Regions from separate parts of the Lysinibacillus sp. RU7 genome, predicted to be linked through region 2. Evidence: riboswitches for the same ligand, from Rfam matches in the RefSeq annotation. Region 2 holds a riboswitch; each other region holds the start of a gene.

Region 1 (10,589 bases), on a different contig from region 2:
GAAGCTTGGGTAACCGATATCTTGTAATGTTTTCACTGCATACACATTATCAGAAATAGCTAATGCTTGTGCGAGTGACATTTCATGGGTCGCAAACTGTCCGTTCACATTTTTTGGTGTATAGGTTTGGCGACCGTTATCATACGTAAAGGTCGTTTGCGATACATCTTTAAATGTCATCGGTGTATAGCCTTTTTCCAGTGCTGCCGTATATAAAATAGGTTTAATGGTCGAGCCTGGTTGCCGTTGTGCGAGTGTCACACGGTTAAATGAGCTCGTCCCATAATCACGCCCACCGACAAGGGCTGTGACAAACCCAGTAGTAGGATCCATACTGACAAGACCCACTTGTAATTCACTATCGGGCATATGATTGGCGACTGCTTGTTCGGCTGCCTGTTGATGTGCTTGATTTAAAGTCGTTTTAATTTTCCAACCGCCTTCACTAATGTTTAAGTTTTGGCTTTCTAAAATTTCACTCGCTTCAGCCCACACAACATCTAGGAAATAAGGGGCAATCGATTTGGATGCAATCCACTCATCACTTTTATACACCAGCTGTTCTGAAACACCGCGTTCCTTTTCTGCTGCTGTAATTTTCCCTTGGCTTTCCATTAAGCTTAAAATCAGCTGCTGACGTTCTGTCGCTTTTTGTTCATTGGCAAGAGGCGAATAGTATGTTGGCCCTTTTGGAATACCTGCAAGCATCGCTGCTTCCGCTAATGTTAAATCACTGGAGGATTTTCCAAAATAGTAACGACTCGCCGCTTCCGCTCCGTACATTCCGTGACCGTAATAAACCGTATTTAAATAGCCCTCTAAAATCTCATCTTTCCCGTAAAATATTTCGAGGCGGTAGGCGTACAGGGCTTCGTTAATTTTCCGTGTCCACGTTTTTTCATGTGTTAAAAATAGGTTTCGTGCATATTGTTGTGTGAGTGTACTCGCCCCTTGCACTTTGGAGCCGGCTTTCAAATCTGCTAATAAGGCCCCCGCGATACGAGAGTAATCAAACCCACCATGTTCATAGAAATCCTTATCTTCTACAGCAATCGTTGCATCGATTAAATAGGGTGATAACTCATCGATTGCGACCCAGTAACGGCGTTCGTCTGTATAATAGTCACCGATTTGGTTATTTTGATTATCTAAAAATATCGAAGCTTTCGGAACTGTCAGTGGTGGTGCGCCAGCTATTTGTGCATAAACACGTAATGAAAGGATTGAAACTACAAATGCACTAGCTAATGCAACCATGACTAACAGTACATTTTTAGACCATTTTTTACGTGTTTTCTTTTTAAAATATTGACGTCGTTTCATACGATTTCACCTCGATCTGTACTCGTTATGGTAGTATGTGCTTTTCGTGTGAATTAATAACGAAAACTCTTGCACTTTGCAGAAAAACATCTATACTTTTTTTGAACTGCATAATATAGTACGTTTAACTGAAACGAAAAGTTTCAATTGTGTTACAAAAGTATTTCATTTGTGTAAAATTTGCAGTTTAGATAAATTGATACTTGCATTTTTAACATTTAATCACAGGAATATTCCTATTATTCTAGGAAATAATTTAAATGGTACAAATGCAGCATAAAAATAACTAGAGAAGGTGAATAACATGCGTTTTGATGAAACTTATTCAGGGAATGTTTTTATTAAAAGCCACCCTAATTATGAAGAAAGTACAGCGGTTTTATACGGCATGCCAATGGACTGGACAGTAAGTTATCGTCCAGGTTCTCGTTTTGGTCCTGCACGTATTCGCGAAGTATCGATTGGGTTAGAAGAGTATAGCCTGTATTTAGATCGTGAGCTTGGCGATGTGAAATTCTTTGACGCTGGTGATATTCCACTACCATTTGGCAATCCTGAAAAATCATTAAAGGAAATTAAAGACTGGGTACGTAAGTTGCTGGCAGATGGCAAAATTCCTGTTGGCATGGGCGGAGAGCATTTAGTGTCTCTACCTGTGATGGAAGCTGTGTATGAAAAATATGAAGACCTTGCCATTATTCATTTTGATGCACATACAGATTTACGTACAGATTACGAAGGGGAGCCGTACTCACATGCGACACCAATTCGTAAAATTGCTGACCAAATTGGACCATCGAATGTATATTCATTCGGTATTCGCTCAGGCTTAAAAGAGGAAATGGAATGGGCAAAAGAAAACGGCATGCACATTTCATTATTTGAAGTATTAGAGCCACTGAAAAAAGTATTACCAACACTTGCGGGTCGCAACGTATATGTAACGATCGATATCGATGTATTAGACCCAGCGCATGCACCAGGTACAGGTACGGTAGATGCCGGCGGGATTACATCAAAAGAGCTACTAGCATCTATCCACGAAATCGCACGCTCTGAAGTGAATGTGGTAGGTTTCGACTTAGTAGAAGTAGCTCCAGTGTACGACCACTCAGAAATGACGGCCAACGCAGCAGCGAAATTTATCCGTGAAATGATTTTAGGGTGGGTGAAATAATTCCTACGAAATCATTTTAAGAATGCAACAATGAAGGCAGTGTTTGCGACGAAAGCGTAGCGTCAGGAGCACAAAGGATTAATGAAAGTGTGAATAACACTTTCCACCTTGCAGCGAAATTTACCCGTGAAATGATTTTAGGCTGGGTGAAATAATAGATTTTATTATAAAGTGTAGACAAGCCTGTGTTCAGGTTTGTTTGCACTTTTTTATATAAATCGTCTTAAAACTGTCGACATTGAACGATCAAAACCTTCAGGTACGAGCAAAACACTACCGTATCCGAGCAAAAGTCCGTGGTAAACGGTCAAAAAGCTACGCTATCCGAGCAAAAAGTCACTGCATCCGGTCAAAACCATCCCGTATCCGAGCAAAATCCTGCAGTGAACCGTTAAAAAACATTTATTTTTAGCCAAAATGCAAGCGGATGAGAAGATAAGCTTGCAACATGGAAGCTGATTTTTAAAGTCAACCATTATGCTGGAACATTAAAATGCACATATATAGTGTTCATGATCATATAAGAGATTACTAACATGGACTTGTTGCGGAGGAAAGTCATTCATTCAGCCAGTTCATTCTTGATTAAATAGAGAAAACTATCCTATAATAAGAAGGTTATATAATCGAACTAAAGGGGTTGTCCAGGCGGTGAACGATGTAGGAACTGAAGTGAAAATAAAGCTCGTTTCTTCTATTATCCCGACAGAGGGTGAATTAGAAACATATGAGATGTGGTTACAAGGAACCTTTATTGAAAAAGCGGGGACGCACTATTTACGATATGAGGAAGTACAGGATGATAAAACAATCCGTACGACAGTCAAATTAACAGATGAGCAGGCGGTTATTATGCGCAAGGGCGGCTTGAATATGCGCTTGCCACTCAACACAAAACAAAAGGAACAAGGTCATTACGATAGCCCGTACGGCATGATTCCACTAGTAACAAAAACCTATCAACTATCGTATGAGCGACGAGAGGCAAGTGGCGAGTTTAAAACGCAGTATGATTTAATTCTCGGCGGTACGTCAGTCGGCAACTATACGTTACAAATACATTATACGGAGGTACAACTATGAACGCAGTAGAACAACTACAACAACAAATTAAAGCTGCGCTTGCTGCTGCTGCTGTGAAAGCAGGCTTAGTAGAAGAGGCAAGTGACTTAACTATTCATTTAGAAACACCGAAGGATAAAGCAAACGGTGACTTTGCAACAAACTTAGCGATGCAATTAACAAAGATTGCGAAAAAGCCGCCACGTGCGATTGCAGAGGCGATTTTAAAAAATCTTGAAACAGCAGGGACAGATATTGAGAAAATCGACATCGCAGGTCCTGGCTTTATGAACATTACAGTACGTAAAGATTTCCTTGCAGGTGTTGTGAAAGCTGCTTTTGAGCAAGCTGAAAACTACGGTCGTTCAAACGCTGGGGCAGGTGAAAAAGTACAAGTAGAGTTCGTATCAGCAAACCCAACAGGTGATTTACATTTAGGTCACGCGCGCGGGGCTTCTGTTGGTGACTCTTTATGTAACGTAATGGATTTTGCCGGCTACAATGTTTCACGTGAATACTATATTAACGATGCAGGGAATCAAATTAACAACTTAGCATACTCGTTAGAAGCACGTTACAAGCAGGCTTTAGGCATGGATGCTGAAATGCCAGAAGACGGCTACCATGGTCCAGATATTATTGAAATTGCAGGTCAGTTAAAAGAAGAGTTTGGTGCAGACATTTTAGAAAAATCAGATGAAGAGCGTTTCAAATTTTTCCGTGAGCATGGACTGCGCCTAGAGTTAGCGAAATTGCAAAAAGACTTAGCGAATTTCCGTGTTGAATTTGATGTATGGTATTCAGAAACATCTTTATACAACAATGGCAAAATCGATGTAGCATTAGATAAATTAAAAGCAAATGGTCACGTATTTGAAGAGGAAGGTGCCACTTGGTTCCGTTCGACAACATTTGGTGACGACAAAGACCGTGTATTAATCAAAAACGATGGCTCTTACACATACTTAACGCCGGATATCGCCTACCACGAAGATAAATTACAACGTGGTTTCGATAAGCTGATTAATATTTGGGGCGCTGATCACCACGGATATATTCCGCGTATGAAAGCAGCAATCGAGGCGCTTGGCTATAATCGCGGGACATTAGAAGTAGAAATTATCCAAATGGTACAGTTATACAAAAACGGCGAGAAATTTAAAATGTCGAAGCGTACAGGTAATGCGGTCACAATGCGTGAATTAGTAGAAGAAGTAGGCTTAGATGCCGTTCGTTACTTCTTCGTGAAAACAGCAGGCGACTCGCATATGGATTTCGACCTAGATTTAGCGGTATCACAATCAAATGAAAACCCAGTGTACTATGCACAATATGCACATGCACGTATTGCATCAATTTTACGTGCAGCAGGTGAGCAAGGCTATGCAGCTTCACTTGATAACCTTGGCCTACTAACAGCAGAAAAAGAAGAAGAGGTACTGAAAAAAGTAGGAGCATTCCCGCAAGTCGTGGCAGATGCAGCGAAACACCGCACACCACACCGTATTGCTAACTACATTCAAGACCTAGCGGCAACGTTCCACAGCTTCTATAATGCTGAAAAAGTGATTAACCAAGACAATAAAGAGTTAACAGAAGCACGTTTAGCGTTAATCACAGCCGTTAAAACAACATTAGCGAACTCTCTACGTTTAATCGGCGTATCAGCTCCTGAAAAGATGTAATCAATAATAAGCGAACGCAATCTTTCATCGTTCTGTAGCGAAAGGCATAGCCGACAGCTACAAACGCTCTAAAACTAATTGGCGTAAGTGCACCTGAAAAAATGTAATCATCGTAAGCCATCCTTTATGGGTGGCTTTCATTAATTTCTACGACGTATTTGGGGATTGTATAAGCAACACTAGAGTTTTCAGAAAATTATTCTTTTCAAAACGGAGATTTCAGCTATAATAGAAATGTTAGACAATTTGATAAGTAGTAAAGGTTCTTTGCCGTGTGCAAAGATAATAGGGAAGTCGGTGTAAGTCCGACGCGGTCCCGCCACTGTAACTGCTAGCTTGCTTATAAAAAACCACTGATTCATTCGGGAAGGGATAAGCCAGCGTTCGATGCATAAGCCAGGAGACCTGCCTTTATGAACACCAAGATAACCTACGAGGATAGGAAGGTGGCTTTTAAGTATAGATGTTATACGTAATGTTAGCCTTTTCCAAAGTCTCTCGTACTAGAGAGGCTTTTTTTATTTACAAATTTATCTATCTTTACAAACGTGCCACCATCTTAGGTTAATTGGATGAAAGGGATATCTTTCGGATAATAGGAGGAACAACAAATGAAGAAGTTTTGGCAGTTAGCCGCATCAGCAACACTTGCATTAACTATGCTTGTAGCATGTGGAACAGAAAAGGAAACAGAAACACAACAAAAGGAAGGTGCTGTCGTTGTAGAAGAAAATAATGAGACAGTCTTTCCAGTAACAGCTGTAGATGCACTTGGTAATGAAATTACATTAGAAGAAGCACCAGATCGTATCGTGTCGTTAACACCATCCAATACAGAGATTTTATTTGGTCTTGGCCTTGATGAAGAAATTGTTGGTGTGAATGACAATGATAATTATCCCGCGCAAGTAGAGGATAAGACACGTGTAGGTGGTATTGAATATAATGTCGAAACAATTGTTTCATTACAGCCGGATATTGTCTTTGCACATGAATCGAGCATGTTTTCACTTGAAAGTGCGATTGCACAATTAGAGGCATCAGGTATTACTGTATTCGTTGTTGACAATGCAGAAACCTTTGAAGAAACATATGACACGATTGAAGTGGTAGGCACATTAACAGGAAAAGAGGATGAGGCGGAAGAAGTCATCTCATCTATTAAAACAAAACTAGCAGATATTGAAGCGAAATTAGAAGGAGTTGAACCAAAAACAGCCTTTATGGTTGTTGGAGGAGCACCTAATATTTATGTTGTTGGGCAAAATACATTTATGAATGAAATGCTGAAGTTTATTCATGTTGAAAACGCCGTAAAAGAAGAGGGCTGGCCAATGTATAGCCCTGAACAATTCCTTGCAGCAAATCCAGATTCCATCATTTTCACTTATGAGGGGGATGATGAAACAATTAAAAATACCCCAGCCTTTGCGAACATGACAGCGGTAAAAAATAATGCATTAACAGTCGTAGATGGCAATACAACAAGTCGTCAAGGTCCACGTATTGCAGATGGTGTTGAATCGATCGCAAAAGCAATTTATCCAGAGGTCTTTAATGACTAAAAAATACATAGCGGCTTATGTACTTTCTATCGCTATTTTACTAGTGAGTATATGGTGTGGGATATCGATTGGTTCGGTATCTGTTCCACTTTCTACATTGTGGGATGTGGAAGCCAATCCAACCGCTTATAGTATTTTATGGCATATTCGAATGCCGCGCGTCATACTAGCTGCATTAGTCGGCGCCTCACTGGCAATTGCCGGTGCGGCGTTTCAAGGCTTGCTCAAAAATCCGCTTGCTGATCCATATACACTTGGGATTTCATCTGGTGCATCAGTAGGTGCTGTTTTTACATTGTTCTTTAGTGTCTCCATTCCGGTATTTGGCCTGTTTACATTGCCTGTTTTTAGTATGGCAGGCGCTTTAGTGACACTTTTAATTGTTCTAGGCTTTGCACGAGTAGTAGACCGAACAATGAAAATGGAGACATTAATTTTAACAGGGATTATATTTAGTTCGTTTTTAGGCTCCTGTATTTCGCTCATGATTGCACTTACGGGCGAAGAGCTTCGTTCGATTATGGGTTGGCTGTTAGGGAGTGTGTCCATGCGCGGCTGGCCATATGTCAAAATGATTTTACCGTTTGTCATCATAGGCACCATTATTCTTTGGTTTAATCGCCGCGAGTTAAATGCGATGATTTATGGCGAAGAACGGGCGAAATATTTAGGGGTCGATGTCAAACGAAGCAAGTATATTATTTTGATCGGTGGCTCGATGTTAACGGGTGCTGCTGTAGCTGTATCCGGCACGATTGGTTTTGTCGGACTAGTTGTCCCGCATATGGTACGGATGATTTTAGGGGCAGACCATCGTCATTTGCTTCTAATTTCATTTTTAAATGGCGCAAGTTTACTTGTCATTTGCGATCTTGTATCACGGACCATTATTGCACCGACAGAATTACCAATTGGGGTCATTACATCATTTATCGGTGCACCAGTATTTGCCTATATTTTCTTTAAGCAACGTAAAGGACGGGTAGCATAAATGTTGAAAGTGGAACAAATTTCAGGTGGATACGGACATGTGTCAATCGTCCAAAACGTATCATTTGAGGTAGAGCAAGGGAAGGTACTTGGTATTTTAGGGCCAAACGGGAGTGGGAAATCTACACTGTTAAAACTCGTTAGTGGCATTATTGAACCAACAGCAGGGAATGTTTATATAGAAGGCAAACCGATGAAAAGTTACAGTGCTAAAGCGCTCGCGAAACAAATGGCCGTCTTACCACAACTACATGCCAATGCCTTTTCGAATTCCGTTTATGATGCCGTCTCATTAGGACGTTATCCACATCAGAAGGGTTTTTTCGCAAATTGGTCGAAAGAAGATGAAGAAGCAGTAGAAAATGCGATGGTACAAACGGGCGTACAAAAATACCGTGACACGATGATGGAGTTTTTATCTGGGGGGGAGCAGCAGCGCGTTTTTATTGCACAGGCGCTGGCGCAATGCTCCAAAGTGTTATTATTAGATGAACCGACGAATCATTTAGATATTGCACACCAAAAGCAAATTTTAGATATGATTCGAAAAGAAGCGACAGAATGTGGATTAACGGTTGTGTCCGTATTTCATGACATTAATTTAGCATCACTTTACTGCGATGAGCTATTATTGATGGAAAACGGGCAAGTAAGGGCGTACGGGGCACCACATGAAGTTGTGCTACAAGAGCAAATTGCAGATGTGTATCAGGCAAAGGTATCGACATATGCACACCCAGAAATGCCGAAACCGCAAATTACGATGATGCCAGACCAAATCAGTCAACATCAGCCTGTTGTCTCACTAGAGCAATTAACGATTACGCAGGACTATGTGCAGCTACAGACAGAATTTCCGTTAAAAGTCATTTCCTCTGCGGTGCATAATGCAGGGATGGGATGGTATAACACCTTTCTAAACCGATCTGTATCACCGTACTATAATATTAATGATGTAAAAGAAGAAACCAACCAATTTTTGAAGGAGCAAGGCTTTTCATTAACGAATACTGTTGTCATGTTAACGGCTGTTGAGGCGAATCTTGCCGTGACGCGCGTATTTAGCAATGACCGCTTTAGCGTCATTGTGGCTGTAACGGCAGGTGTAGGCAATGCAGTGGATGCAACGCGCACGTATGAACAGGAATACAAACCGTATATTGGCACGATTAATACATGGGTCATTGTGAATGGAAAGTTATCAGATGAGGCATTTTACCAAGCGATGATTACAGCGACGGAAGCAAAAACAAAAGCGCTTGCGGAAGAGGATATTCGTGATGCACAAACGAATACAGTAGCAACAGGAACATCTACAGATAGTTTGTTAATTGCTGCTACCCAATACGGTGAAGAAATGCCTTATGCAGGCCCGATTACCGATGTTGGGAAGCTAATCGGGCGGGGCGTTTTTGAAACAACAGTCGCTGCTATTCAACGATATAAGCAATCCAAAATTTAAAGAAATGGGTGATGGGGATGAAGCTTTACACAAAAACAGGTGATACAGGAAAAACAAGTATTATCGGCGGGCGTGTAGATAAAGATCACGCACGAGTTGAAGCCTACGGGACGATTGATGAGTTAAATTCCGTCATTGGCAAAGCTGTATCAGAGTTAGATAAAGGGATTTTTGCCGATATTTTAGCAGATCTTGAGGCGATTCAGCATGAGTTATTTGATGGCGGCGGCGATTTAGCCAATGTGATGAAAAATCGCGTGTATAAGCTAACAGAAGCACCAATCGAAGTCATGGAAAAGCGGATTGATAAGCTTTCAGAAGAGGCGCCTGCTCTGAAGCGCTTTATTTTACCAGGTGGTGCTCCAGCAGCAGCAACGCTTCACATGGCAAGAACCATTGCGCGCCGTGCAGAACGTCAAACGGTCACATTAATGCGCGAAGTCGAGGATGTATCACCGGTTGTGCAAAAATATTTAAACCGTTTATCGGATTATTTATTTGCTGCAGCACGTGTCGTGAACTTCCGCTTAAAGATTTCGGATGTAGAATACATTCGTAGTGGCGATGTTTTTAAATAAATAGTAATTCCCCTCTCAATGCATTTTGAGAGGGTTTTTTAATGTGTATTTTTTAAAAAAATAAGGATTTTTATAAAAGGCGGCAGGATATTCTCGAAAAGGTATAGAATTTCTCTAATAAGAATGAAATTGTGAAATTAATATATACAAAATTTTCTGACGTTTGTGATGAAAAACTGTTGACTGAATGCTCATTCATATCTACAATAATACTAATAGTATTAATATGGAAATATAATTTATTTATAGTAAGTTATGATGGAGATGATGGATCAGTAGAAGGGGAGTAATCATCTTAGTGTGACTTGCTTAGGGGGGATTTGTAGTGAATAATACACTATTGATTGTGAACTGGGTAGCTACAATTGCGGTTATTTTGTATGCGTTAGGGTTATTTGCATACTTATTAAAAACACGCTATCAGTTTATTCAGTTAGGGAGAAAAGAAGAGTTCGAACAGAAATTGAGCGAACGTATTAGTGATTTAGTCGAAAAAGTATTCGGTCAATCGAAGCTATTAAAAGACAAGAAGATGGGGTTAATCCACGTTCTATTTTTCTATGGCTTCTTAATGGTCCAGTTCGGCGCGATTGATTTAATTTGGAAAGGGCTAGCACCTGGCTCGCATTTACCATTAGGTGGGCTTTACGGGTTCTTTACGTTCTTCCAAGAAATTGTGGCGGTCGTTATTTTAGTTGCTGTATTTGGCGCATTTTACCGTCGTTATATTGAAAAGCTCGTCCGCTT
Region 2 (10,589 bases):
TCGTGCCGAATATTATTTTCATTGTGATAGCCATTTCTTTAGCAGTTGCGGCATATATTGCAAGTAGCAACCGAACGATTCACGATTAATACAAACATACGTACTCATTTATGATATAATCATTCATTATATCTAAAGGAGAAAAGTATGTTTCGGAAACGTCGAAAAAAGAAGAAAAAACGCATTCCACTCATGCGGTTGCTGCCATTTTTAATAGCGGGAGGCATCGGCTGGTACTATATAGAAACCGTTAAAGGATTTGGTGTCGGTGTTGGTGCATATGCATTATTATGGCTCGGTTTGAAAACGTGGCTACGCTCACATGAATCCTCACGCTTACGTAAAGCCGGCATTGCAGAAGTCGATCAAATGACGGGCGAAGCATTCGAGCGTTTCCTTGGCGAGTTATTTAAACGTCGTGGTTTTAAAGTATCGTATACGGCAACAAGTGGTGACTATGGCGCGGATTTAGTTTTAAAAGATGGGAAAGATGTCATCGTCGTCCAAGCAAAACGCTATTCAAGCTCCGTCGGGGTCAAAGCCGTGCAGGAAATTATCGGTGCCATTAAAATGTATAATGCAACAGAAGCATGGGTTGTCACAAATAGTTACTTTACAAAACAGGCGGTGAAGCTGGCAAATATTAATGACGTCTATTTAATCGACCGTAAAGAGCTAATCGACATGATTTTGGATAAATAATAAAAAGTAGTATCTCTTAAATAGAGATACTACTTTTTCATTTGTTGGAAAGAAATTTACGACCGCCCTCCCTCAAGCAAAATATTACAACTTTTCGCAAAGACGTATTAATATTGACATTCGTATCAATACTAGCTTGTAAATGTTGAGGAGGATTTCAATGGGGCTACCAATACGAATGGACTATGCGATTAATCTCCTTCGCACAGCGGAATATGCGGAAGCGAAAATTGTGTTCAATCAATTATTAAAAATGTATATGTCACAGGCACAAACAGAAAATAGTGGTCTTTGTTTATATCAGCTCACTACGATTGCTTATATGCGCGGGGAAATGCAACAGTTTCACACTCTTTTTACTCGCTACGAGAAACTAATTCATGAGACAAGCCAACCACAGCTACAAGCACAATATTCTATACTGAGAGGGCTTACGCAACTAACCGCCGAAAATTATGAACAAGCCATTCAAGCGTTTACAAATGCTTTACCAATTGCAGAACAGTCTAAATTAGCAGATGAGAAAATAACCGCCTTACTACATATTCAAAAATGTCATATTGCATTGCAGCATTTCGAATCGTCACTTGAAATGAGTGATACTTACTGGGAAAAATACGCCGATATCATTACATTCGCGCCTGCATCACATCTCTATTACATGTTAAATCGAGCAGAGACGCTCCTAGCACTGCATCGTCTTAAAGAAACAAATGCGCTTCTCCAAAAATGCGAACAGCAGGCCGACTTAGGAAGTATGCCAAAAGAACATATAAAGACACTTATACTACGTGCCTATTACTATATGGAAAAAAAGGAACTCCACTACGCCATGGATGCTTTGCAGCAAGCGCTCATTGTGGCAACAGAAATTGAGGATATGCAGCTGTTACATGAACTATACGAGGCACTCGTAAAAAACTGTGAACTACGCGGAAAAACAAAACATGCCCTGCAATTTGCGAAAAAGCAGTTACAGTTGCAACAGGAATTTGTAAAGAAATGAACTTGTACACATTTTCCCCGTACGCACATACGGGGAAAATTGCATGTACTAGCGTCACGCTATTAATTAATCGAGACTTGTTTAATATTAGCGTTCGCTTTTTGTGCCGTAAAATTATAAAGTAACGCCACAACACCGAGTAACGAGCACGTCGCAAACATCATTTCGTATGAAACGAATTGTACGATAAAGCCCATGACCATACCGCCCATTGAAAAGCCTAAGTCATAAGAAGCTAAAAATAGCCCTAATAAAATATGACGTTGTGCATCTGGTACAACAAATGAAATATATGTCGTTAATGTCGGATAGAGCATCGCGGTAGCAATACCATTAAAAATAGCGCTAATATAAATAAACGAACCAATCATCGGCAACAAGGCTAGTAAACTCGTCCCAATAATAGAGCTTACTAAAACAAGCGCAATAAATTTCGGATGCCACTTGCCATCTGACGGAATGTGCTTACGGAAAAAGAAGCGGCTTCCTACAACAACGATTGCTTGTAAAAATAAATAGAGTGCCGCATTACCCGTTCCAGTTGTGACAAAATAAAGCGGTAAAAAGGCGGTAATCGCCCCAAAAATACTGGCACCGATTAACATGACCCCTGAAGACACAACAAGTCCGTTATGTTGTCGCGCTACCTTCATCGCCGCAAACATTTCTTTAAACGTAAATGATGCATTGTCCTTTTTCGTTTTTGGGAGTGGTGATTTGATGAAAAACAGGAGTGGGAAAAAAGCTAAAGTCGCTACTAATACTAACAACCACATCATGTCCCCCTGATACCATAAAAACAGCGCTAATGCTGGACCATATAGCCCTGGTAATACCGTTGATAACGAATACATCGCCATCCCTTGTCCGCGGTCCTCGTCACGCAGTACTTCCGTAATCCCAATTTGCATCGCCATCGAGAAAAACGCTGTTACAAAACCTTGTAAAATACGGACAGCATATAAGCTATCGACACCTAACCATATGTATAATAATAAAGCACCGGCATGACCGACTAATAACCATTTCATAATGGTGAATACGCTATGCTTAACAACCATTTGCCCTGCCCACGGACGTAAAATCATACAAATAAACATATACATGCCCATCATAATCCCAATTTCCGCTTCTGGCATACCATGGTCCTTCGCCTGTAATGGGAAAATAACGGTTAATACTGAATTGGCTGTAAAGTAAAACATCGCAAGCCCATACATTTGAAGCATGCTAATGGATAACGGGCTTTTCTTCACGATACGCGACCTCCCACCTCTGCTAAATAATTGTGAATACAATCAATGGATAATTGGGCAGCAAGTAAAGCTTTACTTGCTTCATGCTGGACAGAAGCTAAATCACAAGCCGCTACTTGCTCCACAATTTGTCCTTGATGCATAATCGCTACTTCATCGGCAAATAATTTCACCGCATGTAGATCATGTGTAATAAAAAAGTATGTTAAACGGAGCTCTTGTTGTAATCGTTTCAGTAGCTGTAAAATACTAATTTGCACTAAAATATCCAAGCTATTAATGGATTCATCCAACACAATGAGCTTTGGCTTTGTGGAGATGGCACGTGCAATCGTAATACGCTGTAATTGCCCGCCGCTAAATTGATGGGGATATTTCAGCATATCCTCTTTTTTTAGCCCGACCATCTCAAGTAATTCACCGACGATTTGCTCGATTTCAGCTTTTGTTAACTTTTGATGCACACAAAGTGGTTCAGCAATAATATCTCGGATTTTCATTTTCGGATTCACGGCACTATGGCAATCTTGAAACACTACCTGTAACGCATGCTGCAGGAAGCGACGTTCGCTGCTAGTTGCTTGGTGAACATTCATATGTTGGAAATAAATCGATCCACTATCAGGCTTTTCAATACCTAATAGCATTTTACCAAGCGTACTTTTCCCTGAGCCACTTTGTCCAACTAATGCAAAGCAACAGCCTTCTTCAATTGTTAGCGATACATCCTTTACTGCTTGAATGTGGTGCGGCTTTTTAAATAAGGCTTTTTTAGTATAGCATTTTGACACTTGCTCAATTGTAATCACACGCTTCCCTCCATTCGAACCCAATGACCTGGATCACATTGCATTAATTCACCTGTAATTTCTTCATCAAAACGGTCGATTAAATCCGCTAATTGACTATGCTCATCTCGTGCTGCAACAAGCCGTTGCGAGTACCGGTGACGTGGATGCTGTAAAATATGGCTAGTCGGCCCCTTTTCTACAATAATTCCGTGACGCATCACAATAATTTCCTCAGCTAAATTGGCAATGACACCTAAATCATGTGAGACAATGAGCATCGCCATCTCCGTCGTGGCATGTAATTGTTTTAACTCTTTTAAAATTTCAAGCTGTGTCGTCGTATCAAGTGCTGTCGTCGGCTCATCCGCTAATAATAGAGACGGATTTAAACTCGCCGCAATCGCAATCATGACACGCTGTAGCATACCACCGCTCAACTCATGCGGATATTTCTTTAATATGTTTTCATCAAATAGCTGAAACCTTTGCAACTGCTCCTTTGCATGTGCAATCGCCTGTTTTTTCGTTACTTTTCGATGTGCTTGAATCGTCTCTGTAAAATGTTCACCAATCGTAACAATAGGATTAAACATCGCCATCGGATTTTGCATAATGAGTGCCATTTCTTTCCCGCGTAGTTTCCGCATTTCTTTTTCAGACAGCTCAACTAAAGACATGCCATTAAAAGAAAGGTTACCTGTTACTGTTCGTTTTTCGCGAAATAATTGCATAATCGTTGTACATAATACAGATTTGCCACTGCCACTTTCCCCAATAATACCGACTACCTTTCCTTTCGGTATAGAGAAGCTGATGTTGTGCAGCACATGCTTTTCGACATGACCATTTCGCAATGTAACATTTAAATTTTCAACGGCTAACATATTCAGCCCTCCTATGTCGTTTTCGGATCGAGTACGTCTCGTAGTGCATCCCCAAAAGCATTAAAAATAAGGACTGTAATTGAAATCATTATCCCTGGAATAAGCATCAACTCGGGCTTTGTCAGTAAGTATGTCTTACTTTCGCTAATCATCATGCCCCATTCAGCAGTTGGTGCTGTCACACCTAGCCCTAAGAAAGATAACTCCGAGATCATTAAAATAGTTGAGCCTAATCCAATGAATTTCAGCAAGAGCATTTGTGGGAAGACGAACGGTAAAATATGTCGCACAACAATCTTCCATTTCGATACACCACAAACACGGGCATACGTGACATAATCTGTTTCCTTTAAACTCACGACCATATTACGAATAATGCGTGCAAAGCCGACCCACGTGACCAGTACAATGGCAATAAGTAAATTTTTCATGCCAGCACCTAATGCCCCGACAATGACTAACGCAAAAACAAAATTCGGAATAGCCAGCAAAATATCACAAATCCGCATAAGAAGCATATCTAGCCAGCCCCCGATAAAGCCCGCTGTTAAGCCTATGACCATACTAATCACAAGCGTCGCCATCAACACAACAAAAGCAATGGATAGGGAAACCCGAGCCCCCTCGATTAGCCGTGACAATACACAGCGGCCTAAATGATCGGTGCCTAATGGATACTGCGATGAAAAGCCTTGTAACTTCATGGCTATATTCGGTGCATGTGGATCATTTGGCATTAACCACGGCGCAAAAATCGCTACTAAAAATAAAACGCCTACTAAAAAACTACTCATATAAAGTGCCCATTTTTTGTTCACGAAGCATCCTCCTTTATACGAATACGCGGATCAATCCATGCACACACCAAATCAGCCATAAAATTAATTACGATATAGAAGAAACCAATGATAAAGATAAATGCCTGTAAAACGGAATAATCACGCGCTGTAATCGCTTCTACAATAAAACGACCCATACCTGGAATCGTAAAGACAATCTCGACAATTGCTGCTCCGCCTAGCAGCACACCGATCGTCATGGCGAGTGACGTAATTAATGGTGTGAGCGTCCCTTTAAAAATATGACGACGAATAATAATATGCTCTGGTACTCCACGCGCTCGCGCAAATGTCACAAATGGCTGATCCATTTGCTCAATCATGCTCGTCCGAATCATGCGTACATAATACGGGACAACCCCTAGTGCCAACGTTAAAGCAGGTAATATCATCGTATCTACTGTTCCCCAGCCCATTAACGGTAATAAATCGAGCTTTAATGCCACCGTATAAACTAACACAAAGGCTAACCAAAAGCTCGGCATCGAAGCAATCGAGAAAATCGTTAAGCGCGTCATGCGGTCAAACCAAGAGTCACGTTTCACAGCACTGATGATCCCAATTGGTACACATAGCAACAAAATAAAAAGAAATGCAACAACCGCTAGCTGCATCGTCACACCAAAACGGCTAAATAGCTCCGTGCTTACAGGATTATTCGTCATAAAGGATGTACCAAAATCGAACTGAATAGCACCTGATAGCCATTGTACGTACTGTGTGAACATAGGCTGATTTAGCCCATGTTCCTCACGTACTTGTTCCATCGCCTCTTCGGTTACAGGCAATTGATTAGCTTGAAAATATGCCTCTATTGGATCAACGGGCATCACGCGTACTAAGAAGAAGGCAATGATTGTGATCCCCCATAGCGCTAGCACCATGCTCAGTAGACGTTTCGTTAAAAATTGCCCCATCTCATCACTTCATTTCATACAAATTGATTGGTACTTCGTATTGTTGTGGGGAGAATGTAATCGTTTCGAATACATCGTTCGCCACTAAATAATTTTGACGATATGAAATGGGCATGAAAATCGCTTCACTTTGAATCGTTTGAATAATACTTTCGTACAGCGCGTGACGCTCTGCTTCATCGGTTGAACGAATCACACGTGTAATATCATCCGTTAACTTCGCATTCGACTCAATACCCGCTTTCGCATAAAAACCGATTTGCTTTTCACCTGTCATTGTACGCAGGTACATATGCGGATCATAAGGCGCTCCCCATGTATCATTGAACATGAGATTATATTCGCCTTCTTTTGAACGCATATAGACTGTTTGACTTTCTTCCCCCATTAAATTGACTTCCACACCAATCTCTTTCCATACACCTTGCAAATATTCAAAGATGGCCTTATGCACTTGCTCACTGCTGTTATAAGGAACTGTCAGTGTCAACGTTTCACCATTCTTTACTCGTATACCTGTCTTTTCATCCATTACCCAGCCTGCTTCATCCAAAATAGCAGCCGCTTTTTGTACGTCATAAGCATATGATTCTACTTCAATATCACTATAAGGGAAGCCCGGTGCAAATAATGAACGTGCTTCTTGCTCTAAACCGTTTAATACGTGCTCCACAATCGTTTGTCGATCAAGTGCATGCTGTAATGCGATACGTACTGCCTTCTCTTGTGTCACACCGTATGTTGTATTGAAAGATAAAATACGTGTTGATAAAGGCTCTGACACTTTTGTGACGTACTGATTATTTTGCTGTAATGTCGCAAATTCAGCTGGTACAAGCTGCCCACTACCAAAAATGAGATCAATATCTCCTTTTTCTAAGGCCATCATACGTGCTTGGGAATCTGCAATCACTTTTACTACTACTTTTTTAATTGACGGCTTTTTACCCCAATAGTTTTCATTACGTGTAAATTCTGCATAACGATCTTGCTCATACGCAGTTAAAATCCACGGACCTGTACCGATTGCTTTTTCAATCCCATCTGCTGTACTACCACTTTCCGGGAATCCCGCGTCCCCTAGCATACGAAGCGGACGAATAAGTGATAACTCTTGTAGGAACGGATAATACGCCTCTTTCAAATGAATTTTTACCGTTGTATTATCCACCACTTCTACTTGGTCAATAACAGTCACTACCTCTAACCAGCTATGTGCTGCACTATTTGCGATAACGGTATCAAAATTACGTTTTACATTTTCAGCTGTAAGCAATGAACCATCAGAATATTGCACACCTTCACGTAGCTTGAATGTATAAATCTTCCCATCCAATGACATGTCCCATGATTCCGCTAATCCAGGTGAAATCGTGCCATCGTTTTCATACACCACTAACGGATCATACAACATTGCTTGAGCAAACATTTCATTTGGCGAATATAAATGTGGATTCACTTCCCCAATATCCTTTGGCCAAGACATCACTAGTGTATTACTTGATTCCTTTGCAGATGTAGCTGCTGTTTGCTCATCATCTCCACACGCTGTTAACAACATCAATATCATTACTGATATGAATAAAATATAAATACGCTTCACTGTTATTCCTCCTATTTTCTAGAAAATGATTCTTATTATCACCCTGATTGATACGTCATTTCACCGCATAGTAAACATCTTGTTTATGTATCCTTGTCATTTCTTGACTGAAAATGACTTGAGAAATAATATCATTTTTCATAAATACTATTCCTTATCAATTGCTAAAATCACTAAATACTTTATGAACGATTTACTTTTATCTCCTCCATGCTTGAATTATGAATCTACTATAGTAGTAATGATTACTATTATCAATTAAATTATACACTTTTCATTTAAAATAACAATCTTCTTTTTTCATTAACAAAAAAGTGCATAAAAAAATACACTTCCTAAGAGAAAGTGCATGGGTGCATTAGTAAATAAGCAAATTGAACATTTGCTTTACTTCGCACCTATCCTCGTAGGTTGAATCGGGCTTAATTTTTGGCAGGTCTCCTGGCTTATCATCAATGCTCCTCACACCTTCCCGTTATAAAACAGTGGCTTCTATGTGATTTGCTCCGAATTACAGTTGCGGGACAGCGACGGACTTTCACCGTACTTCCCTTTTAAGCTAATTCGCATTAGCACCAAAAATCATTCAGTTTTATCATTATGGAACAGTTTAACAATAACAGTAATAAATTTCTATATTTATTTTGTTTGAAATTTCAAACAAAATTATAAAAATAAAACAAAATAGCCCAGACAGATTGGGCTATGAATAGTTCGTTAATATGGATTTTTTTGATAAAAATAATTTGGTTTATGAATGATATTAGGAATTGGTTGATGGAAAATATGTGTTGTAGCTGGCGATACAGGTGGGATTAACCACGTCCAGTTGCCTGTGACATCACGATTGGATTTCCCTTCCTGCTCTTGAAACAACTTAAATTGTTGTGCGGCTGTATGATGGTCAACAATGCTGACACCCGCCTCCTTAAAGGAATGCAGTACCGCAATGTTCAATTCCACTAAAGCACGGTCCTTCCATAATGAACTATTTGTCTCACGCTTCAGTCCCATTACATCCGCTACTTTTGGCAAACAATTATAACGATTCGTATCTGCCAAATTGCGTGCGCCAATCTCTGTACCCATATACCAACCATTAAACGGCGCGGCCTCAAAATCAATGCCACCACAATTAAAACGCATACTCGAAATAATCGGCACCGCATACCATTTTAATTGTAGCTTTTGAAAGGCAGGATACTCAGGATGTGTAATGTCTACTTCCAGTACATACGATTTTGGAATCTCAAACCACTTAGGCTGTTTACCATCTACCTGAATGACGAGTGGTAACACATCGAATGGTGTGCCCTCCCCCTGCCAACCAAGCTTCATACATTGTCTTGTGAAAGTAACCGAATCTGGATCACCAACAATGCCCTTCGTCGTTTCATACCCTGCGTAGCGGATAAGCTGGTGATTCCAAACGCGTACCCTCTTTGATGCAAACACTGTAATAGCAGGACGAATTTTCCCTTCGTTTGTTGCATAGTCAATGTGCCTCAGTAATGCGCGAAAAATATCTTCCTCATTTTGTAGACTGCGCTCATCAAATACATGCAGTGACTGCCAAAAAAGACGCCCGATACATTTATTACTATTTCGCCAAGCAACGCGCGCACCAAATTCTAATTCATCAAAAGTCGGTTCATAGCTACCGATTACTTGGATTTCGGCTACACGCTGCTGTAACCATACTTCGGTCATTTCTTTTTCTTGTTTATATTTATTTAAAAACTCGATTACTTCTTGTCGTTCACGTTCATTTTTTAATAATAAGTTCATCTGCTGACGCCTCCATTGCTTTCATTTTAGAAGAAGGAATATCCCGATGACAATGAATGTAGACAGCCACAAAACATGTATTTTTCATATATGACTAATAATAGACAAAAACAAGCGGACAAGTTTTCTCACACTAAATCATCCTTTATCATTTATGATGAAGCAAACAAGGATGAGCCTCTTGATTGAAAAGATTGGACAGGCGAAACATTCATATCAAGTCCAACGAGTAGTCATTGTATTAAGTTTATGAGTCACTATGTATGAAAACATCGTGCGTGTCATTATGGAAAAAGACTATTCTCTTAATGAAAACAGATGACATCGATCTTTATTTAATCGCTAAAGTCTTAATTGGTACTACAGTAACAAATGCCAAACTAGCCATGTTACAACTATTTAGCAGTATAACTTCTATAAAGCAATTTTAAATCTGCAACATACATAGACATATTATTTTTCAAAAACCATGCAGCTATACTGCCTAGAAAACTAGTGTTTCTCCCAACTTTAAAATTTTTAAATTCTCCATATCAAGCCTCTTGTTATTCCACTTAGCTACTAAACGGTCCAGTGCTTCTTTGGGTGTGTCATCTGCAAGGCGAAAAGAATCGTAATGCATCGGAATAAAGAGATCTGCTTTTAAATCCTGGTATCCCTGTACCGCTTGTTCTGGTGTGAGATGTTGCGATTCCATAAACCATTCTGGTTCATAGGACCCAATTGGCATTAAGACGCAATCCACCTTAAATTGCCTTCCAATTTGTTTAAAACCATTATGATATCCAGAATCACCAACAAAA
Region 3 (10,589 bases), on a different contig from region 2:
ATGAAATTAGTAAAAAAAGTGGTGTACCACGCTCAATGGTTTATGCAGTCATCGCAAAATTAGTAGCAAAAGAAGCAATCATAGAGCTTCGAACTGAACCACCTACATATACGCCAGTTCCAGTAAAAGAACTGGTCATGAATCGCAGAAGGCAAACAGAGGATACACTGACCTTTTTAGAAAAAGAGTTGCAAGCCATTGAAAAGCCTGTAGAAGTGAATGTGATTAAGCATATTGAAGGGAGAAAGAAGATTATTAATGCTATGCAAAAAGTAATGCTAGCAGCGAAGGAGGAAATTTGGCTTTCTGCATGGGAAGAGGAACTAGATGAATTAAAGAATTCAGCCTTAGAACAAGGCGAAAAAGGAATTAAGCTATATTCAATGCTTTTTACTAATCAGGAGACTGACTCATTCGGAGAAACGTTTTACCATCGTCGAGATACTGCTGTCATTGAAGAAGGTAGAATGAGTAAAAGATTAACGATTGTCATACAAGATAATCAAGAAGTGCTGATTGCGGGCTTTTTTAATGGGCAAATTCCTCAAGCAATTCAAACAGCTGAACCCATGTTAGTTCTATTGGCAAAAGAATATATTCGACACGATATGATGATGAAAGTTGTGAGCGACAAAGTAGGGAGCGACGTACTTCATTCATTATGGCAAGGTGATGATCTATTAACTTATATTGTACGTAATGTGAAGAAATAAGGGAGCTATTTTTATGTATATAGAAGTTTTTGTAGTAGGCATTTTAGCAGCTTTATCACCTGGGCCTGATTTTGTCGTCGTCATGAAAAATAGTTTAGGCGCAGGGAGAAAATATGGTGTAGCTACAGCTTTGGGCATAGCCAGTGCATTAATTGTTCATATAACTTATACCATTTTAGGTTTTACCATTGTATTAGAAAAACTACCAATTGTCTTTAATGTCATTAAACTTACTGGCGCTGCTTACTTACTTTGGTTAGGCTTGCAAGGAATCCGCTCACAAGCTCGCTTAGAGAATTCAGATGGTAAAAGCATAGACCGTTTATTGAAACAATCTGTGATGCGTTGCTTTCGTGAAGGTTTCTTATGTAATGTACTGAATCCTAAATCAGCATTATTCTTCCTAAGTATTTTTTCACAATTTATCGGACCAAACACTTCAAAGTGGATGGGGTGGATATATGGTGGAGAAATCATTTTGGCGGTGGGGCTTTGGTTTATTTTACTAGCTATACTTATTTCGAATAATTTTTTTAGAAGACTATATCAACGTTACATGCATTGGTTTGACCGTGTTCTAGGTATCATTTTAATTGTTTTTGCGGTTACTATTTGGATAACGATGTTTTAAAGTTCAAAGGGATATAAAAATTAATTATGGCATTATATACGGGGAATGGTTATATAAATAACGGTCTCTTGAAAAGAAGAATACAAATTTAGCTTAATTAACTAAATGTGTTTCAGAATGTATTTTTGGAAATAAGGTGAATAATGGTATTTTTAATATTGAAGAATGAGCTTAGTTAAAATGGAGTGTGTTTCAGCATAAGGGCTTTGAGTAGGATTGAAGTATTATATAATGATGTTATTTATGTAAAAAAAACTTACTTTACCGGGTAGTTATTTAAGATAAAAAATACTATTTATATACACGTAATATTCAGAATTCATCAAAACTATTGTGAGTTATGATAGATTCTGTTAGTGTAAGAATTACAAAAAAATATCATATTATTGGTGCAAATAACGTCTTGTTGTTTGCTTAAAAGGGAAGTCGGTGCAAATCCGACGCTGTCCCGCAACTGTAAATCGGAGTAACTCACAAATGCCACTGGGAAACTGGGAAGGCTGTGAGGCGCGTTGATGATGAGCCAGGAGACCTGCCGGTAATAGTAGAGCATTTACATAGAACCACGAGGATGGTTATAGTGAGTAGGGTAAATATACCCTTTATTTCGCTATGACAATCTCCTTGGATTCAAGGAGATTTTTTTATTTGTCTTTGTAACAAGCGGGAACAAAAAGAGAAATAAAACCTTTGAAAGGAGCTTAGTGTGCAGAAAAAAGGGAAGATTCATTTTGGTTTTCTTGTGGTAATTTTGCTCATTGTTTTAATGATTTCCATGACAATAGCTGTCATCATTGGCTCTGTTTCCATTACATCTGCGACTGTTTGGCGCGTTATTTTATCGCATGTGCCGTGGAATGTATTGGGGATTGAAGCGGACTGGAGCCGATCACAAGAAATTATTATTTGGCAAATTCGGACACCACGCGTACTACTAGCGATGGTTGTCGGGGCAGGACTTGCCATTTCAGGTGCAGCGATTCAAGCACTTGTGCGGAACTCGATAGCGGATCCGTATATTTTAGGGATTTCATCTGGTGCTTCCGTTGGTGCCACGGCGGTCATTTTACTTGGGGCCTTTTCTTTTTTAGGGATATATGCGCTATCATTTGCGGCCTTTATTGGGGCAACGATTGCGGTTATCATTGTCTTTTTATTATCAAGAGTCGGGGGAAGAGTGTCTGTCATTCGTCTGTTATTAGCTGGGATTGCGGTGTCACTGGTGCTTTCTGCGATGACGAACTTTATGCTCCTCATGTCTAAGGAAGAGGGCGGTATTAAAGCGGTGATGCACTGGATGATGGGCAGTTTAGCCGGTGCGAAGTGGAGTAACTTAATGTTGCCGATGGTTGTTTTTGTCGTTGTGTATGTAGTGTTACGCATTCATGCACGTCATTTGAATTTACTATTACTTGGAGAAGAATCGGCACTCACGTTAGGGGTGAATTTAGAGAGGTTTCGTTTATTACTCATTTTACTTGTCTCCCTTTTAACAGGGGTGCTTGTTGCTGTCAGTGGTGCCATCGGATTTATTGGCTTAATTATTCCGCATGTTGTCCGCATGCTCGTTGGGTCCAATTATAAATTTGTTTTGCCCATTAGTGCTTTACTTGGTGCGATTTTCCTCGTTTGGGCAGATGCGTTAGCACGGATTATTATTGCCCCTGAAGAAATGCCGATTGGAATTATTACAGCATTATGCGGTTGTCCATTTTTCATTTGGATGCTGCGCAAACAAACCTACTCATTTGGGGAGGGTGAGTAAATGGTATATGTGGCACAAAATCTTTCTTATACCATCGGGCAAGCAACGATTTTACATAATGTGTCTGTACATGTGAAAGAGCGTGAATTGGTAGGATTGATCGGTCCTAACGGTAGTGGTAAATCGACATTATTAAAAAATATGTACCGGATGTTGCAGCCAAATGAAGGGCAAGTTTTTCTTTTTGGAGAGGACATGCTAACGAAACCAGCAAAAGCTGTCGCGAAACAGTTAGCGGTCGTCGGGCAAGAAACACCTGTATTGTTTGAATTTACGGTGAGAGATTTAGTCGCGATGGGGCGTACACCGCATAAACGATTGATTGAACGAGATACCGTAGAGGATCGTCAAATTGTAGAGCAATCGATGGAGCAAACAGGGATTACCCATCTGAGTGAGCGTCATTTCAGCTCATTGTCGGGTGGAGAAAAGAAGCGCGTCATTGTGGCAAGAGCATTGGCACAGCAAGCGCAAGTGATGGTGCTAGATGAGCCGACGAATCATTTAGATATTCAGTATCAGCTGCAATTAATGGATTTAATTCGGAGTTTGCCTATTACGATTATGGCGGCACTCCATGATTTAAATATTGCGGCTACGTATTGCGACAAAATTTATGTGATGAAAAAAGGGGAAGTTGTTGCTTATGGTACGCCGTTAGAGGTGCTGACACCAGCGCTTTTACGCGATGTTTTTGGCGTACATGCGGAAATCGGTATTCACCCGATTACGAAGAAGCCGCAATTATTTTATATACCTGAATCCATGTTATAGATCGTGAGGAAGCATACACTTCTTTCTATATAAATTAAAAATAAAGGGAGATTGACATGAAAAAATTGAAGAACATGTGGCTTGTGTTTATCACGGTTATGGCACTGAGCGTTTTAGGTGCTTGTAGCAATGAAGAAGGTAAGCAAGAGAAAGTAGCACCTGCACAAGCGGAAGAAAATGCCGTAACGATTGACAATAATGACACAACACAAGTATATGAAGAAGCACCGACAAAAGCGATTTCCTTAAACCAACACGTAACAGAAATTATGCTAGCGTTAGGCTTAGAGGATTCGATGGTTGGTACGGCTTATTTAGATGATGAAATTTACGAACCATTGCAAGAGGCCTATGCGAAAGTGCCGGTATTAGCAGAGCAATATCCAACAAAAGAGCAAGTGATTGATGCAGAGGCAGATTTTTTATATGCAGGCTGGAAAAGTGGCTTTAGTGAAAAAGGTATTGGGACAGTGGAAGAATTAGAGGCGTTAGGCATTCACACGTATTTACATACGTCCTCAAGTATGAATAATCCAACATTAGAGGACATTTTTACCGATATTCGTAATATCGCAAAAATTTTCCGTGTAGAAGATCGAGGGGAAGCATTAATTGAACAAATGAAAAATGATGTAGAGGCAGTTCGTGCAAAATTGCCTGAGCAATCGGAGCCATTACGTGTACTTGTGTATGATAGTGGAGAGCAAGACGTGTTCACAGCAGCTCAAAACTTTATGAATGAGCTAGTGACAATTGCAGGAGGACAAAATGTTTTTGGTGATGTCGAGTCTGGCTGGACAACGGTATCAAAAGAAGATGCTGTTGAACGTGACCCACAAGTAGTTGTCGTGATTGATTACGGTTCAACAACAGCGGAAGAAAAAATAGCGTTCTTAAAAAATGACCCAGCATTAAAAGAAATGGATGCGGTGTTAAATGAACGCTTTGTCATTTTACCATTATCAGCTGCATCAGAAGGTGTACGTGCAGCCGAGGCGATTAAAATTTTAGCAGAAGGCTTCTACCCAGAAAGCTTTTAATAAGTAGAGATAAGCTAGCGTTTTGCTAGCTTATTTTCATCTAGAGGAGGACGTACTATGGGGCGCAATGCATTTACGAAAAATGTGCCAGAGCATACATTTGCGACATTAAATAAGGAAAGTTCATATACACGCTTAGCGATTAGCCCAGGAGTGATTAATAAACATTACACACCTGCACAATTGCAAAAAATAGCGGAAATCGTAGGCGAAGATGGGGCGATTAAATATTCTGCTTCGTATTATTTACTGATATCTATTCCTACAGAAAAACGATTAGAAATCCAGCAGCAGCTAGAGGATGTAGGGTTATATATTGCACAACAAGGCGCAGTTGTAGATATGAAGGCATGTGACTTTTGTGATGGTGAAAAAATGGAAGCCGCAGCGATAACAGAAGCCCTGTATAAAACATTCGTTGGGCAAGCTGTACCGAATCGACTTCGACTGAATGTAAATGGCTGCGCCTCTGCATGCTATAACGCAATGTACGATGATATTGGACTTGTGTACCAACAGGATAGCTTTGACGTGTATGTAGGAGCGATCCCCATGGGCAGGCATACACAGGCCGGGAAATTATTTGCGAAAAATGTACCTGTAACAAATATTGAAGCCTTCCTACAAGAAATGCTTGATCTATATAATGAATTTGCTCGGGAAAATGAGCCCTTTCATCGATTTTTTAAGCGTACAAAGGAAGAAGCTTTTTGGTCGAGTCTAGCTACTAGCCACATTGACTAATTAGGCAATCGTTTGCGCTCTTGAAACTTTTAGCGATGTTATCCGTATAGGTAAATATTGCTTTTTTTATAATGGGCATGGAAAAAGAGAAGGGGAGAGCGAGCATGGTTACCTGGATTATTCTTGCTGAAATTGCATTTTGGATTGCCATTATAGCAGGGCTTATAGCGCGGTACATACTAAAGAAAGAACGATTAAGTGTCATCTTCTTTTTACTAACACCGATCATTGATTTCGCTTTATTCATTTTAACAGCCATCGATTTAAAAAATGGGCAAGCTGCTACCGCTGTGCATGGCATTGCGGCCATTTATATTGGTGTTTCCGTTGCATATGGCAAAACACTCATTCATTGGGCGGATGAAAAGTTCCGCATTTGGATAGTAAAGCAGCCGAACACGAAAGAACGGCTCGTTGGTAGAGCAAAAGGCGTTCATGAGGTAAAGCTATGGATGCGGCACATTGTGGCATATGCCATTGGAGGCGTGTTGTTATGGGCGATGATTCAGTATATCGGTCAAGCAGGCGATACGACAACATTACAGCAAATGCTGAAGTTTTGGGGACTAGTTGTGCTGATTGATGGGGTGATTAGTATTTCTTATGTTTTATTTCCGGAGAGAAAACAATAGTTTAGGTAGAAACCGTAAAAGCGCGTAAAACCATGGGAAACCCGCGTAAAAGGTTCGGCAACTCGCGTAAATCATATCCAAAGTCGCGTAAACGTTCGTAAAGGAAGTAACCCACCACAAGCAAGTGCAACGAGGACACAAGTAAAATAATGAAAGAATCAAAAAAGGGTGTGACAAAAGTCAACACCCTTACACGTATTTATTCTTTTATACTTGCTCAGCTTCTTCAACCGCAGCTTCTGCTACTGTTGGAGCCATCACTGTAGCGAGTGTATAACCATCTTCTGTCACAATATCAAAGCCAACCTGCTCTCGAATATCGACAACTGCTATGGAACTACCAATAGCTAGGTGAGAGATATCGATTTCAATTGATTCAGGAATTTCCGCAGGCTTTACCTTCACTCTAATGTTTAAGTTTGGTTGCATTAAAATGCCACCTTCTTTAACCCCAATGGATTCGCCTGTTAATACAATTGGTACGTCTACTTCCAATTCCTCCGACATATTAATCGCTTGGAAATCAACGTGTGTAATAGTATTCTTTAATGCGCAACGCTGTACTTCACTAATAACAGCATTAACACTTTGCTCATCTACTGCTAGCTTAAAAATATTATTTAAGCCATTTGCTACAATCATTTTCGAAACCTTCTTTGCATCGACAAAAATCGGTGTCGTATCTGTTTGGTAGCCGTAGACAACTGCGGGTACACCGCCATTTTCTCGAATCTCGCGTAAAATCGAACGAGATCCTGCCTCACGCTTTGTCGCTTGTAAAACAATACTCATACTTCCTCAATTCCTTCCAATGTTATTTTTCGGCTGATTGTGTTAGAACAATCAATCGATTCAAGAATGCAACTCATCGTTTACACACTAAACCCGTACCTCAAATAAAAAGAAAACAACGCCAGTGAAATCTTACTGGAAAAAGAAGTGATAGTTTTTATTTTCTGCAAGCATTAAAGACACTACATCTACCATTATAGTTAATTTTTAGTATAAAGCAAATTTAATGTAAAATTTCTGTAAATAGGGATATCCACGAGCGATGTTTTTTGAACGTCTTTGTTTTGTTATTGGGGTTGATTTATAAGCTAGCGGTATGATGTCTAGATCGCTGTGTAAGTTACCATATGGCAGGCTAAGATGCACTTTTTAGAAAAATTTGTATGCTATAATTTTTAGTATAAGGGGGGAGCGGTGAATGCGGGTGGAGTTGAAAATTGATGCGAAGTGTGAAGAACCGTATGTAGAAATTCATACTGCCAAGTTAACACCGAATATTCAAGCAGCCATTTCGCTGTTGCAAAGTGAAAATGACACGTATATATTGACGGCCCAGCATGACAATAAAACGTATATGATGGACCCTGAAACGATTGTTGTTATTTTTACGGAAGGTAGGGAACTGGTGCTGTATGATGTAGCTAAAACACGATACATCGTCAATAAACCTTTATATGAGATGGAAGAGCAATTAGGGAAAGATTTTATTCGTATTTCAAAATCAGCCATTATTAATATCCGAAAAATTAAACATATTGAAGCAGCGTTTAACGGCACAATGGAAGTGGAGCTGGTGATGGGCATAAAAGAAGTAATTACAAGAAGCTATCGAAAAAAATTTAAAGAGCGATTGGGGGTTTAACGTCCATGCATATGATAAAATATTTACTTTTTGGTATTAGTTGGGGATGTACAGCTTTTGTGTTTATGAATGTCCTTGGCTATGTAATCGGAGGCGATGCATTTTTACAAGTATTAGCTGAAAACTATCTCGGTCATATATTCGGTTCTATTGTTGTAGGCATTAGTTGTGCGACAACATCGATAGTTTACAGGGTCGAACGTTTAACATTTCTACAACAAACTTCGATCCATTTCAGTATAGGGCTAAGTGCGTTTTTCATCGTTGCCTTTTCTTTAAAATGGATTCCAGTTACTTCTGTTCTTTCTGTAATAGGCATCATCATCGGTAATATTTTGATATTCACATTCGTGTGGTTTTTATTCTATTTATACAACCGACATGAAGTACGGAAAATGAATAAAAAAATCAGTGCATTTTCAAGTAGTGAGGAATAGATTGAGTGAAATAAGCAGGGGGATTTGATGAAGTATACAATACGTGTGTTTATTTTCTGTTTACTGTTCTTTGTTATTCAATATTATGTCCTTGACAAACATATTGAGAATGCGGCGATGGGTAGTGGTGCATTTTTAATTATATTGATGATAACGAAGAAAATCGATGAAATTAGTGAGTCAAAAAATGATTGTAATGATTAATATTCAAAAAGAAATTTCGTCATAAAGTGTTTTGAAAAGGGGGAGTACATTGAAAAAGAGATGGCTTGTTTTCATAGCACTAGTAGTGATTATGTTCTGTTTATTTATGTCACCTACAATTGCATTGCGGACGCATTTATTTTTACTTGGGCATCCGATTGTAGCGTTTGAAACAGAGTTAAAAAAAATTGAGAGCTGGAATGACATTGGTGACAATGCACAACTGTATGAGCTAACAATACCACCATTCGAAACAGCTACTCAATCACACTTAGAAACCTTTTTAGTTAAGCAGTATGGCATTTTTTACATTCCTCAATTTTATGTGGATGTTTGAGGATAAAATTAGAAGCGTTTTTATTTTTGTTGATTACACACGAAAATTATGTATAATTATTTCAAACGGAGAATTAATATACAAATAGTGTTTGAAAGAAGTTATGACTTTTGGATGTGTATTTGAAGTTTGTGCTAGTTGGTTTATCGATTGCTTTACCCGTTGGAGCAATCACGGTTGAAATGACGAAACAAGGTTTAAAAAACGGATTTTTTCACGGTTGGGCTGTAGGTCTTGGTGGCATGACTATTGATGTGCTACTCATATTGGCTCTCTATTTTGGATTAGCAAAGATTTTATCCCTGCCTTATGTCCAGCTGCCATTGTGGATCATTGGAGCCGGTTTCTTATTTATGTTAGCCTATGACTCTATTAAAAATGCTGATCAAGATATTACATTAGCAGGTGAAAAGGTGAATAAATCACTTTCGAAAACGTATCGAAATGGTTTATTTGTAGCCGTATCGCCAGGGAATTTAGTGTTTTGGATATCCGTATTTGGTGCTGTGTTAGCAGACTCCTATGTGACGAATGAATCGGTCGGTTTTATCATTGCAGCGATAGGGATTTTAACGGGCATTTTATTACATGATGTAGGGTTATTAATGATTGTTTCAATTACGAGGAAAGTCATGAATCGTCAAATGATTAAATGGACCTCAATTATAGGAGGCATTTTATTATTCGGGTTTGGCTGCTACTTCCTGTATGAATTTTACTTAGCTATTCAAGCATATATTTGATTTTTGAAGCTAGAGGATTTTCGGTAATCCTTTAGCTTTTTTATTTTTGAAACATTTGGTTAATTTTTCCGTATAGTATAGAGAGTCTATGAATGATGCAGGAGGTAATCATGAGAAATACATATCATCAACCGATTGATCCGGAACAATTTGGTACACATTTCTATCAAGGTGATTATGAAATGATTTATAACCAAGCGATTACGCCGTTTCGAGAATTAGTATCACTTGAACAATTTGTAGAGCTGGCAGCTTCATTTAATCAAGGGGTAGCTAGTTATCAGTTAGCTTATCGTACGTCTATAGAAAGCTTGATACATTACGTTTGGTTAGATGATCAAAAAGTAAAGGCAATAGACGTCTTCTTTGATGAACAGGGCATTATACATAGTCTTTCTGTGAAGCCTTATGTCACTTATCCAAGCAGTGATAAGCTATACACGCAAAATAGTTATTGTATGCCAGTAAAAGGGGAGTGGTTTGTTGTTTGGGGTGGAACAAACGAATTTATTAACTACCACTATGCTTATGAAAACCAACGCTATGCGTATGATTTAGTCCAAGTTCAAAATGGTGTCTCTTATAAAGATACACCATTGCGAAATGAAAATTTCTATGCTTTTAATCAGCCAATATTTGCTCCAGCAGATGGAAAAGTCGTGAAAGTTTTGGATGGCCTAAAAGACAATGTGCCAGGTGAAATGGATTCTAGTAATCCTGGGGGAAATTATGTCATCATTGAACATGAGCATCAAGAATATAGTTTGCTTGCCCATTTGAAACAATCCTCTATTATAGTGAATGAGGGAGACATGGTGAAGGAAGGGCAATGTATAGGGAGATGTGGCAATTCAGGCAATTCATCAGAAACCCATTTGCATTTTCACATAATGGATTGTGCTGATTTCACAAAAG

The links. Region 2 has a riboswitch for cobalamin ahead of nikA (nickel ABC transporter substrate-binding protein). Riboswitches for the same ligand answer to the same signal wherever they lie in the genome.
Region 1: it holds a riboswitch for cobalamin, as region 2 does, so the genes downstream of both, AC3II9_RS02575 (ABC transporter substrate-binding protein) here and nikA (nickel ABC transporter substrate-binding protein) in region 2, are expected to answer to the same signal.
Region 3: it holds a riboswitch for cobalamin, as region 2 does, so the genes downstream of both, AC3II9_RS13885 (FecCD family ABC transporter permease) here and nikA (nickel ABC transporter substrate-binding protein) in region 2, are expected to answer to the same signal.

Annotation. Positions count from the first base shown of each region.
Region 1 is NZ_JBYQFK010000002.1:208,935-219,523, reverse strand. It holds gene AC3II9_RS02595 (transglycosylase domain-containing protein) at 1-1,323, opposite strand, end outside; gene speB (agmatinase) at 1,628-2,500, shown strand; gene AC3II9_RS02585 (YwiB family protein) at 3,152-3,583, shown strand; gene argS (arginine--tRNA ligase) at 3,580-5,247, shown strand; cobalamin riboswitch at 5,491-5,674, shown strand; gene AC3II9_RS02575 (ABC transporter substrate-binding protein) at 5,859-6,812, shown strand; gene AC3II9_RS02570 (FecCD family ABC transporter permease) at 6,805-7,803, shown strand; gene AC3II9_RS02565 (adenosylcobinamide amidohydrolase) at 7,804-9,264, shown strand; gene AC3II9_RS02560 (cob(I)yrinic acid a,c-diamide adenosyltransferase) at 9,282-9,842, shown strand; gene AC3II9_RS02555 ((Fe-S)-binding protein) at 10,168-10,589, shown strand, end outside.
Region 2 is NZ_JBYQFK010000036.1:26,915-37,503, forward strand. It holds gene AC3II9_RS19610 (CynX/NimT family MFS transporter) at 1-89, shown strand, start outside; gene AC3II9_RS19615 (restriction endonuclease) at 148-702, shown strand; gene AC3II9_RS19620 (tetratricopeptide repeat protein) at 863-1,708, shown strand; gene cntE (staphylopine family metallophore export MFS transporter CntE) at 1,771-2,964, opposite strand; gene AC3II9_RS19630 (ABC transporter ATP-binding protein) at 2,961-3,773, opposite strand; gene AC3II9_RS19635 (ABC transporter ATP-binding protein) at 3,770-4,639, opposite strand; gene AC3II9_RS19640 (ABC transporter permease) at 4,651-5,457, opposite strand; gene nikB (nickel ABC transporter permease) at 5,454-6,395, opposite strand; gene nikA (nickel ABC transporter substrate-binding protein) at 6,400-7,998, opposite strand; cobalamin riboswitch at 8,413-8,593, opposite strand; gene AC3II9_RS19655 (nitric oxide synthase oxygenase) at 8,716-9,786, opposite strand; gene AC3II9_RS19660 (hypothetical protein) at 10,050-10,217, shown strand; gene AC3II9_RS19665 (MBL fold metallo-hydrolase) at 10,271-10,589, opposite strand, start outside.
Region 3 is NZ_JBYQFK010000018.1:62,255-72,843, forward strand. It holds gene AC3II9_RS13875 (TrmB family transcriptional regulator) at 1-713, shown strand, start outside; gene AC3II9_RS13880 (LysE family transporter) at 727-1,344, shown strand; cobalamin riboswitch at 1,715-1,898, shown strand; gene AC3II9_RS13885 (FecCD family ABC transporter permease) at 2,111-3,109, shown strand; gene AC3II9_RS13890 (ABC transporter ATP-binding protein) at 3,110-3,883, shown strand; gene AC3II9_RS13895 (ABC transporter substrate-binding protein) at 3,940-4,923, shown strand; gene AC3II9_RS13900 (precorrin-3B methylase) at 4,981-5,667, shown strand; gene AC3II9_RS13905 (hypothetical protein) at 5,772-6,299, shown strand; gene AC3II9_RS13910 (50S ribosomal protein L25/general stress protein Ctc) at 6,507-7,091, opposite strand; gene AC3II9_RS13915 (LytTR family DNA-binding domain-containing protein) at 7,510-7,953, shown strand; gene AC3II9_RS13920 (DUF3021 domain-containing protein) at 7,959-8,390, shown strand; gene AC3II9_RS13925 (hypothetical protein) at 8,418-8,594, shown strand; gene AC3II9_RS13930 (hypothetical protein) at 8,644-8,931, shown strand; gene AC3II9_RS13935 (LysE family transporter) at 9,042-9,674, shown strand; gene AC3II9_RS13940 (M23 family metallopeptidase) at 9,785-10,589, shown strand, end outside.